3 regions of the Sphingomonas sp. R86520 genome follow, and region 2 is predicted to be linked to each of the others. Evidence: riboswitches for the same ligand, from Rfam matches in the RefSeq annotation. Region 2 holds a riboswitch; each other region holds the start of a gene.
The links. Region 2 has a riboswitch for cobalamin ahead of SJY41_RS06630 (TonB-dependent receptor). Riboswitches for the same ligand answer to the same signal wherever they lie in the genome.

Region 1 (3,421 bases), 430 kb from region 2:
TCTTCGCGCGTCCCGGCCGTTCGCGGCAGGCCCCCGTCCTCGTCGGACGCCGGGGAGTTCTGCATGACGACGTTGACGATAGGGAGACCGGTCGAAAGGCCGACGCGCGCCGCCACCCGCAAGCGGATCCGCTGGATGTTCGCAGGCCTGGTCGTTGCCAACATCGCCGCCTGGGGCTGGGCATTTTCGCTATTTCACGCGCAACCGCTGATGCTGGGCACCGCGCTGCTCGCCTGGGGGCTCGGCCTGCGCCACGCGGTCGACGCGGATCACATCGCCGCGATCGACAACGTGACGCGCAAGCTCATGCAGGACGGCCAGCGCCCGATCGCAGTCGGCTTCTGGTTCGCGATCGGCCATTCCGGCATCGTCCTGATCGCGGCCGTCGCGATCGCCTTCACCGCCAGCGCACTGTCGCAGTTCGAGGCGTTCAAACAGGTCGGCGGCGTGGTCGCCACTATCGTCTCCGCCGTGTTCCTGTTCACGATCGCGGCGATGAACCTGATCATCCTGCGCTCGGTCTGGCGCACCTTCGGCCATGTTCGCAGCGGCGGTACCTATGTCGAGGAAGACCTCGACCTGCTGCTCGGCAATCGCGGCCTGCTCGCGCGGCTGTTCCGCCCGATGTTCCGGCTGGTCACGCGAAGCTGGCACATGGCACCGCTCGGCTTCCTGTTCGGGCTGGGCTTCGACACGGCGACGGAGGTCGCGATCCTCGGGCTTTCCGCGAGCCAAGCCGCCGACGGCCTCTCGATCGGCACCGTCCTCGTGCTCCCGGTCCTGTTCGCGACCGGCATGGCGCTGGTCGATACCGCGGACGGGGTCGTCATGCTCGGCGCCTACGAATGGGCGTTTGTGAAGCCGATCCGCAAACTCTATTACAACATCACCATCACGCTGATCTCCGCCATAGTCGCGATCGCGATCGGCGGGATCGAGACGCTGGCGCTGCTCGGCACGAAGCTCGGCCTGTCCGGCGGCGTGTGGGACGTCGCCGCGGCGCTCGGCGAGAACTTCAACGGCCTGGGCTTCGCGATCATAGGCCTGTTCGTGCTCTGCTGGGTGCTGAGCTTCGCGATCTACCGCTGGAAACGCTTCGACGAGATCGAAGTCGTGCACGGATAGCTGGCGGCCGGTCGCAAAGTCCTTTAGGTCGCGCCTTCGAGGGTCGGTTGGACCGAACCTCACAGATCGCGCCGGTGCCCTTCGGGGCTTGAATGGGAATGCGGTGCGGAAGGGTTCGCTCCTCCAATGCCGCGGCTGTCCCTGCAACTGTAAGCGGTGAGCGACACGCACGCGCCCTTTTACGGGGCAGCCACTGGGCGAAATCCTGGGAAGGTGTGCGAAGAGCTTCGACCCGCGAGCCAGGAGACCTGCCAGCGCAACGGTCGCTCTTGCCATGATCCAGGGGGTGGTCACGGCACGGTACTCCGTCTGAGCGACGAACAGGCGCGGCTGCAAGGTCGTGCGTGCGTGTGCTCGAAGGAGAATAAGAATGTCCGACCGTTCGCCCGATCTGGCCAAGGTCCCCGTCACCATCGTCACCGGCTTCCTCGGCGCCGGCAAGACCACCCTCATCAGCCACCTGATCCGCAACGCGAACGGCCGCCGCCTCGCCGTCGTCGTCAACGAATTCGGCACGCTCGGCATCGACGGCGACATCCTCAAGGGTTGCGCGATCCCCGATTGCCCGGCCGAGAACGTGATCGAACTCGCGAACGGCTGCATCTGCTGCACGGTCGCGGACGACTTCATCCCGACCGTCGAGGCATTGCTCGCGCTCGACCCGCGCCCCGATCACATCCTGATCGAGACGTCCGGCCTCGCGCTGCCCAAGCCGCTGCTGAAGGCATTCGACTGGCCCGCGATCCGATCGCGCATCACCGTCGACGGCGTCATCGCGCTCGCCGATGCCGAGGCGGTCGCCGCCGGCCGCTTCGCGCCAGACGTCGCGGCACTGGACGCCCAGCGCGCCGCCGATCCGAGTGTCGATCACGAGACTCCGCTCTCGGAGGTGTTCGAGGACCAGCTCGCCTGCGCCGACCTCGTTCTGCTGACCAAGGTCGATCTCGCCGGCCCCGAGGGGGTCGCCAAGGCGCGCGCGGTGATCGCCGCCGAGTCCGCAAGGCCGCTTCCGGTGATCGACCTGACCGACGGCATCATCGATCCGCGCGTGATCCTCGGCCTCAACGCCGCTGCCGAGGACGACATCGCCAGTCGCCCCTCGCACCACGACGGCGAGGACGATCACGAGCATGACGATTTCGACAGCGTCGTCGTCGAACTGGGCGAGATCGCCGACCCCGCGGACCTTACCGCGAAGATCGAAGCGCTCGCTCGCACCGCCGACATCCTCCGCGTGAAGGGCTATGCCGCGGTCACCGGAAAGCCGATGCGGCTCCTCGTCCAAGCAGTCGGCGCGCGCGTCCGCACGCAGTATGATCGCCTTTGGCGTGCCGACGAGCCGCGCCGCACGCAGCTCGTGGTGATCGCCGAGCACGACCGTATCGACGAGGCCCGCATCAAGGCCGCGCTGGACGCCTGAGGCCCAAGATGCACGTCGTCTTCCGCGAGACCCATGGGCTGGAGGAAAGCGCGGTCCCACAGGACCTCGCCCAATCCCCGGCGGATCTCGTCGTCCTGTCCTTCTCCGACGGCGACCTCGGCGCGTTCGCCGCAGGCTGGAGACGTGCGGACGCCCTCGGAAGCCGCTTACCCTCGCTCCGCCTCGCCAACCTGACCGCACTCCAGCACCCGCTCTCGGTCGACACCTATGTCGAACAGACGCTGGCGGGCGCGAAGGGCATCCTGATCCGGCTGATCGGCGGGCGCTCCTATTGGAGCTACGGCCTGCAACAGGTCGAAAACCTCGCGCGGGAGAACCGCATCGCGCTCGCCGTCCTCGCTGCAGACGGCCGGATAGACATGCGCCTCGACGCCGCCTCGACCATCCCGCTCTCGACGCTGCGGCGCCTCGCCCAGCTTTGCGACACCGGTGGCGCGGTCGCAGCGCAGGCGGCACTAGCGCAATTCGCGCTGGCGTCTGGCTGCTACGCCGGTCCCGTCACCGGGGTCCGCGCGATCGCCGACGTCGGTGGCTGGCAGCTTCACGACGGCGCGACGTGCCCGGCCGCCTTCGCCATGAACGCGCGACGTTCGCGCATACTGCTCGTCTTCTACCGCTCCTATCTCACTGCCGCCGACCTACACCCGATCGAAGCACTCCACGCCGCACTGACCGCGCGCGGCTTCGACGTCATCGGCCTGTTCGCACCGTCATTGAAAGCCCCAGACGCAGCCGGCTGGCTAACCCGCTGGGTGGAAGCTTTGAAACCCGCCGCGATCGTCAACGCCACCGCCTTTTCCGCCCGCGGTGCCACCGACACCACACCGCTGGACGCCGCCAACGTCCCGGTCTTCC
Region 2 (3,421 bases):
GAGGGAATGTAGGATTCGTAGAAATAGGCAATGTCCTTGTCATGGCTGTCCAGGATGTTGAGTACCTCGCCATAAACGTCGAACCGTCCAATCTTGCGGGCGGCCCGGACGTTGACGACGGTACTTCCAGAGTCCCGGACGCTGTTGTCATCGAGCAGCGGGTAGGGCCCGAGATGACGGACACGCACGCTGGCCTCCCACGGATCGAGCACCAACGCGATCCCGGCGGATGCGGCGTTCTCGAAGGCGTTGGGAATGCGGTCGCCGGTATCGTAGCGCGACCGGCTCGCCGTGTAGTTGCCATCGATCGCGAGCCACGGCCTGGGACGCCAGAACGCTACCAGTTCATAGCCGCGACGCCTGCTCGCGCCGGTCGGTTCGACCGCGTTGGAATCGCCGATGAACCGCAGTTCGCTGTCCACGTCGAGCCACCAATAGGTCGCAGTCAGCGTGACACCCGACAACTGCCACCGTGCGCCGACTTCACGGCCGCTGCCGCGGACCAGCACCGGCACCGGTGTTTCGACGTTGACCGCGCCGCGCACGTCGTTGGAGTGAAAGCCGCGACCCCAATTGCCGTAGAGTTCCAGCCAGGCAGTCGGTGAATAGGCAATCGATGCCTTCGGCGACAGGATCGTGTCGTCGCCGCTGCCCTCGCCCGCTACGACCGCCGCCGGATCCCGCGCCCGGACGACATAATGATAATAGTCGCCGCGGACTCCACCGATTAGGCGAAGCCCCGCAACCGGTGTCCAGGTCGCTTCGCCATACAGTGCTGCCGACGCTTCCTCGACATGGTAGCGGCCGATTGACGAGAGGAACGATCGCGCGCTGGTGCGATAAACACCGACGCTGCCGATATGGTCATAGCGTTCCTCAGTGCCGAGCGAGACGGCGAGGGTGGGTGCAAGCGTCCAACGCTTTTCGCCGCGCGCCCCGACGATCCAGCGTTTGTCGAACTGACGGATCTGCGCGCTGGTCCCATCCGGTTCGGTGTAGGTTGGATTCGAATACATCGACCAGTCGTAGAACTGGCCATAGAAATTGGCATGCCAATCGGGTTGGCGGACCGCGATGTTGCCTACGAGCCGGGTGGTCTCGCCGCGTGCAGTCGGATCGGGCGAGCAGAACACGTCCTCGCAGAGCGTGGTGCCAATGATCCGCTCGGGTATCTGTTCGGTCGGGCGCCAGGTCGCGCGATAGGCGTTGAACGAGGCCTCGATCTGGCCTGCGCCGGCTGGAGCGATATATTTTGCGAAGCCTGACACGTGTCGCAGGTGCTCGGGTTCTTGCCATGGCCCGTCATAGATCTTCGTCTGCGCGACAAGTGTGAGTTTACCGGCGCCGACACCGTCGATCGTGCCACCGGCGGCGATCCGGCCATAGCCGTAGGAGCCGCCCTCTACCGATAGAAAGGGTCGAGCGAGACCGTCGGTCGTCGTCATGTAAGCCGCGCCTGCCAGTGCGAAGTCACCGCCATCGGCGCGGTAGGGCCCTTTGCGGAAATCCTCACGCGCGACGATCTCGGGAATCAGCCCGTTGAGGTCGAGATAGCCCTGACCGTGGCCATGCGTCCGCAAATTCATCTGCACGCCGTCGATATAGGTCGTGAAGTCCGACCCGTGATCGAGATTGAAGCCGCGCAGAAAATACTGGTTGGCCTTGCCGCTGCCCGAATGCTGCGCGGCGACCATGCCGGGGATCGCTTCCAGCAGTTCGGCGACGCGCAGCAGCGGTCGAACGAGAAGGTCCGCCCCGGCAACCGTGCCCTCGCTTGCTGCGTGTGCGACGCCGATCTTCGCTTCGCCGCGACCGAACACGACGATGTCGATCGGTGACTGTGTCGATGCGCCCTCGGCCTCGTTTGCCTGAGCCCATCCAGGCGTCGTGATGCACATCGCGGCCAGCGCCGCGCATCCGAGCCATCCAGTGCGTGATTTCGATTCTTTCATGTCCGTCCCCCGTGCGCCAAGCAACTTCGGACGGGGGCGTCCGCTACGAACGGTCGGCGCGCGTCGGCAGGCGGACGCAAGCGCCCGCGACACGAACCGATGCGACCCCCGTCGCTCGTTCGTCGCTCAGACGGAAGAACCGTGCCCCGACCATCCCCTGGACCAAAGCAAGAGCGACCAGACGCTGGCAGGTCTCCTGGCTCACGGGTCGTCGCTCGATATACGGCCTTCCCGGATTCCGGCCGATAGGGCGTTGGTCCAGTGGCTGCGCCCTCCTGAGAGGGCGCGATGTACATCTCGCTCGCCGCTTACAGTTGCAGGGACAGCCTCGGCTTCGGGAGAGCGTCTCCCATACCGTGTTCCCTTTTAAGTCCCTTTCGGGACACCAGCGTGATCAATGTCAGACTGGTGATCCCAGCCTGACCTGTGCTGCGTACCTGTGATGATGCCGATCCGCAAGATTGCCGCGAACACATATAAAGATTTCCTTATATGTGTTCGACTTCTGCCAAAAGCTGCGACGCGTGAAGCGTCGCCTCCGCTAACACCTGAATTCGGAAGTTCTCAAAACAACATCTTTTCAAGCCATGCGGCAGGGCGCAGAATGTCCTCTATCTTCAGTCGCTTCCCACAGTGATCAGTCCTTCTGCATCCTTCCGCTCACAGATATGGCAGGAGAGACCATCAGTCTCGGGCGCCACATCGGCGGTATAGCATATCCACCCGAACGACCGTGTTCGCGCGGTTGTAACCCAGCACCGAGCATCCGCTTCTGGTTGAGCGCGTCTGGGGTCTGGGAGCACGGATTCGGGCTTACCAGGTCCCTTCGTTCATCCGCCGCTGCCGTTCGGTCTCCGCCGCGCTGGTGCTGGGGTGAGGATGGTTGATCCGCGGAACCGGCCCGGTCGGTAACCAGCGGGTGACGATCACGCCTTTCGTGCCAACTTGATGGTCGATCAGTCGCAGCGCACCTGACGGCGTGCCGTCGCCGAACAAGCGCTTGCCGGTCCCGAGCATGACGGGAAAGGTCATCAGCACCAGTTCGTCGATCAGTCCGGCAGCGAGCAACGGCGGGTAGAGCGTCGATGAACCCTGGATCAGCAAGTCGGGACCGTCGCTCTCTTTCAGCGCTCTGATGGCGGCAATGCCGTCGATCCGGTGGCTGTTCGCCCAACCGAGCGGCTGATCGCCACCGGTCACGACATATTTTTCTGCCGCCGTCAGCGCTGCACCCATGCCCGCCATCTCGCCGTCGACGAACGGCCAATAGGCTGCGAAGATATCGTAGGTCCGCCGCCCTAGGAGTAGCGCGTAAGGCGGGGTGAAGAGCGCGCCCAAAACCGGATCGATGACATCGTCGCCTATGCCGAACACCCAGCCGCCCTGGTCGAAGTCTCCGGTTGGATCTTCGGTTGGCCCCCCGGGCGCTTGCATCACGCCATCGAGCGATACGAACGCCGCACCGGTCA
Region 3 (3,421 bases), 570 kb from region 2:
TACCCAACCCAACAACCGGGTACAAGCGGATCGCCTCGGCGAAATCTCGTTGGCCGATCGTCATGCGCGGCATAGGCAGGCGCGTCAGGAAGCCGAATGCAACGATCAGTCGCCTCATGTCGTCAAGCCGGTGATCTGGACGGTCCGCACCGCCCCCGGCCAGATCCGCAACGATACCAGCGCCGCATAGGGCAAATCGAACGCCCATAGCTGCTGCCGGTCGAACCCACACAGATGCGCCAGCGCTGCGCGGATCGCGCCGCCGTGCGTCACGACCAACGATGCCGCGGGCGGAATTGCGTCAAGCGCCCGGCTGACCCGATCCTGCAACGCCGACCAGCGCTCCCCCCCGGGTGGTGGCGCCACGTCAGGATCCTCATGAAACCGGGCGAATGCCGACGGATCGACCTCGTCCGGCCGCAATCCATCCCACGCGCCGAAGTTCAGCTCGCGCCACCGCGCATCGGCCGCGACCTCGATCCGACGTGGAGCAGCTACCGCGGCGGCGCATGCACGCGCACGCGCCAGATCGGACGAGAAGATCTGCAAGACATCAAGCGATTCTGCGCGTCCTAGGCAGGCCGCAACCCCCGCCTCGGTGGCCGGATCATCGGTACGCCCCAGCAAAAGCCCTTCGCGCACCGGCGCCCCATGCCGCATGAGATACAGCATGTACGGCGCGCTCACGCCGTCGCCACCCCCGCTTCGGCGAAGGTCGCCATCCCGTCATGGGCGGCCAACGCCGCGCGAACGATCAGGGTTGCGACGGCTGCGCCGCTTCCTTCGCCCAACCGCATGTCGAGCGACAGCAGCGGATCGAGCGCGAGCGACGCCAGCAACCGGCTGTGCCCCGGCTCAGCGGACACATGCCCCGCCAGGCAGTGCGCGAGGATATCCGGGCACGCCGCAGCGATCGGGGCAACCGACGCGCAACAGATGAAGCCGTCCAGCACCACCGGAACGCCCATCAACCGCGCCGCGACGACGGCGCCCGCGATCGCCGCGAGCTCTCGTCCGCCTAGCCGTCGGAGAACCTCGAACGGTGTCCCGATCGCTTCACGGTGCCGAGCCAGTCCCGCTTCGACGACCGCGATCTTGCGTACCATGCCTTCGCTATCGATCCCGGTGCCCGGACCGACCCAATCGCGACCCGATCCACCAAAACTCGCCATGCACAGCGCTGCGGCGGTCGTGGTGTTGCCGATCCCCATCTCCCCCAGCACGACGAGATCAGGCGAGCCGGCTACCGCCGCTGCCCCTAGGTTGATCGCGTCGAGGCAATCTTCCACCGACATCGCCGGTGCATCCGTGAAATCGTCGGTGGGCCGGTCGAGATCGATCGCGACGATCCGTAGATCGAGCCCCGCCGTCGTCGAAAGCGCGTTGATCGCGGCGCCGCCATGCTCGAAATTGCTTACCATCTGCGCCGTAACCGATGCCGGAAACGCACTGACGCCGCGCGCGACGATACCGTGATTGCCCGCGAAGATGAGCGCCCGAGCGTTGTCGATCCGCGGCCGTTCGCGGCCCTGCCATCCGGCCATGAACACCGCAATGTCCTCCAGGCGGCCGAGCGAGCCCGGTGGTTTGGTCAGTTGCCCTTGGCGAGCAATCGCGGCGGATCGCGCGGCTTGATCCGGCTGCGGCAAGCCTTGCAAAGCGGCGAGGAACGCCGTCGGTGTTGCGAACATGGTCATTCCACGACGAACCCTGCTGGCGGCGTGCGTGTGATGAAATGTCCCTTTACGCCCTGGGGCCATTGCTTGAACGGCACCTGTCCGAATGCGCTTTCGCCGTAGAGGCGTGCATAGTCGAGGATTGCTCGTGCGGCATCTTCGGTCGGCTCGAACCGGCCGAGCACGTAGCCAACCTTGGCTGGCGCGCGCAGGTGGATCGTGCAGAAATCCTGGCACGCGAAAAGACACGGCATTTCCTGCACCGCGACATCGGCATAGGCGGGATCGCTGGCCTGCACCGCTTTCAACGCGCCGACGAGACGTGCACCGCCGCGGATACCCTCGCCGTCGTCGCGGGCATCGGATGAGTGGCGGCAGGTGTTGCATGCGACCACCGCGACGCCGTCCTCGACGTGCTTCAACATGCGGATGCTTCGGCGGTTGAGCACGAGACACGATAAATGACAGGCATGTTTTCCCCTTCGGACAGTCGATCCCGCATCGCGCGACGGGCATAGGCACAAGCCTACGGCCCTCGCGAGACGCGAAGCGATGTCGTCGCTCGGGGTATTACCCGTCCGCTCGGCGCACCCTGGCCGGACGAAAGACGACTGCGACAGGCAGGTCTCCTGGCTCGCGAGTCAGCGCCGTTTCGTGCCGCCTTCTCGGGACCTGCATCCCAATGGCGTGTGGCACGGTGGCTCGTCGCTTACAGTTGCAGGGGCAGCCGGGGTTCACCCGTTCCCGTTTTCATCCCCGTCTACGTCGCCGCGTCGAGGGAACCTGTCGCAAGGTCGCGATACGCCCGAGGTACGGGTCACGCAAGACGCCTAGAACTCGACCCCGGCTTGCGCCTTAACGCCCGACCGGAACGGGTGCTTCACCTGCGTCATCTCGGTCACCAGATCCGCAATTTCGACCAAGGCCTCTGGTGCGTTCCGTCCTGTCACCACGACATGCGTCATCTCCGGCTTGGCCGCCAAAGCCGCCAGCACCTCGTCAACCGGTAGATACTCGTAGCGCAGCACGATGTTCAGCTCGTCCGCGATCACCATCGCATAGGACGGATCGGCGATCATCCGCCTGACCTCGTCCCAAGCGTCCCGTGCCACCGCGATGTCCCGCGCCCGGTCCTGCGTGTCCCAGGTAAAGCCCTCCCCCATCGGCTTGAATTCGCACAGGTTCGGAAACGCGTCGAAGACCGCCTTTTCGCCGGTCGTCATCGCGCCCTTCACGAACTGCACGACACCGACCTTGCGCCCATGCCCGATCATCCGCACTGCCATGCCGAACGCGGCGGTGGACTTGCCCTTGCCCTTACCGGTGTGGACGATGACCAAGCCTCTCTCGATCGTCTTGCTCGCGACGATCCGGTCCTGGACCTCCTTGCGTTTGGCGCTCTTGGCATTCTGCTCGTCGTCGGTCCGCATGATCATGTCCTCTCCTGCTCCCGATGGCGGATCGCGCCGCGCGGCGCTAGAGCGTGCGCCATGCTCCGCATCACCGACCTCAAGCTGCCGCTCAATCACGCCGACGAAGCGCTCCCCGCCGCGATCCGCGACCGCCTGCGCATCACGCCGCGCGACCTGATCCGCTACACCGTGGCGCGTCGCGCGCACGATGCCCGTGACAAGATGGACATCCAGCTCGTCTATTCGGTCGACGTCACGCTGAAGAACGAGGACACGGTCCTTCAGCGTTTTCGCAAGGACCGCCACGTCCAGCGTACGCCCGACACCGGCTAT

Region 1: another riboswitch for cobalamin. It lies ahead of cobW (cobalamin biosynthesis protein CobW); the one in region 2 lies ahead of SJY41_RS06630 (TonB-dependent receptor).
Region 3: another riboswitch for cobalamin. It lies ahead of SJY41_RS04230 (DUF1636 domain-containing protein); the one in region 2 lies ahead of SJY41_RS06630 (TonB-dependent receptor).

Annotation. Positions count from the first base shown of each region.
Region 1 covers NZ_JAXHBZ010000001.1:1,011,959-1,015,379, reverse strand. Annotated here, with positions in the region: gene SJY41_RS04865 (HoxN/HupN/NixA family nickel/cobalt transporter) at 64-1,125, shown strand; cobalamin riboswitch at 1,181-1,396, shown strand; gene cobW (cobalamin biosynthesis protein CobW) at 1,496-2,545, shown strand; gene cobN (cobaltochelatase subunit CobN) at 2,554-3,421, shown strand, end outside.
Region 2 covers NZ_JAXHBZ010000001.1:1,446,517-1,449,937, reverse strand. Annotated here, with positions in the region: gene SJY41_RS06630 (TonB-dependent receptor) at 1-1,952, opposite strand, end outside; cobalamin riboswitch at 2,121-2,357, opposite strand; gene SJY41_RS06625 (dihydrofolate reductase family protein) at 2,766-3,421, opposite strand, start outside.
Region 3 covers NZ_JAXHBZ010000001.1:874,499-877,919, reverse strand. Annotated here, with positions in the region: gene cobS (adenosylcobinamide-GDP ribazoletransferase) at 1-118, opposite strand, end outside; gene SJY41_RS04240 (histidine phosphatase family protein) at 115-672, opposite strand; gene cobT (nicotinate-nucleotide--dimethylbenzimidazole phosphoribosyltransferase) at 684-1,697, opposite strand; gene SJY41_RS04230 (DUF1636 domain-containing protein) at 1,694-2,101, opposite strand; cobalamin riboswitch at 2,278-2,478, opposite strand; gene cobO (cob(I)yrinic acid a,c-diamide adenosyltransferase) at 2,507-3,112, opposite strand; gene SJY41_RS04220 (NAD(P)/FAD-dependent oxidoreductase) at 3,167-3,421, shown strand, end outside.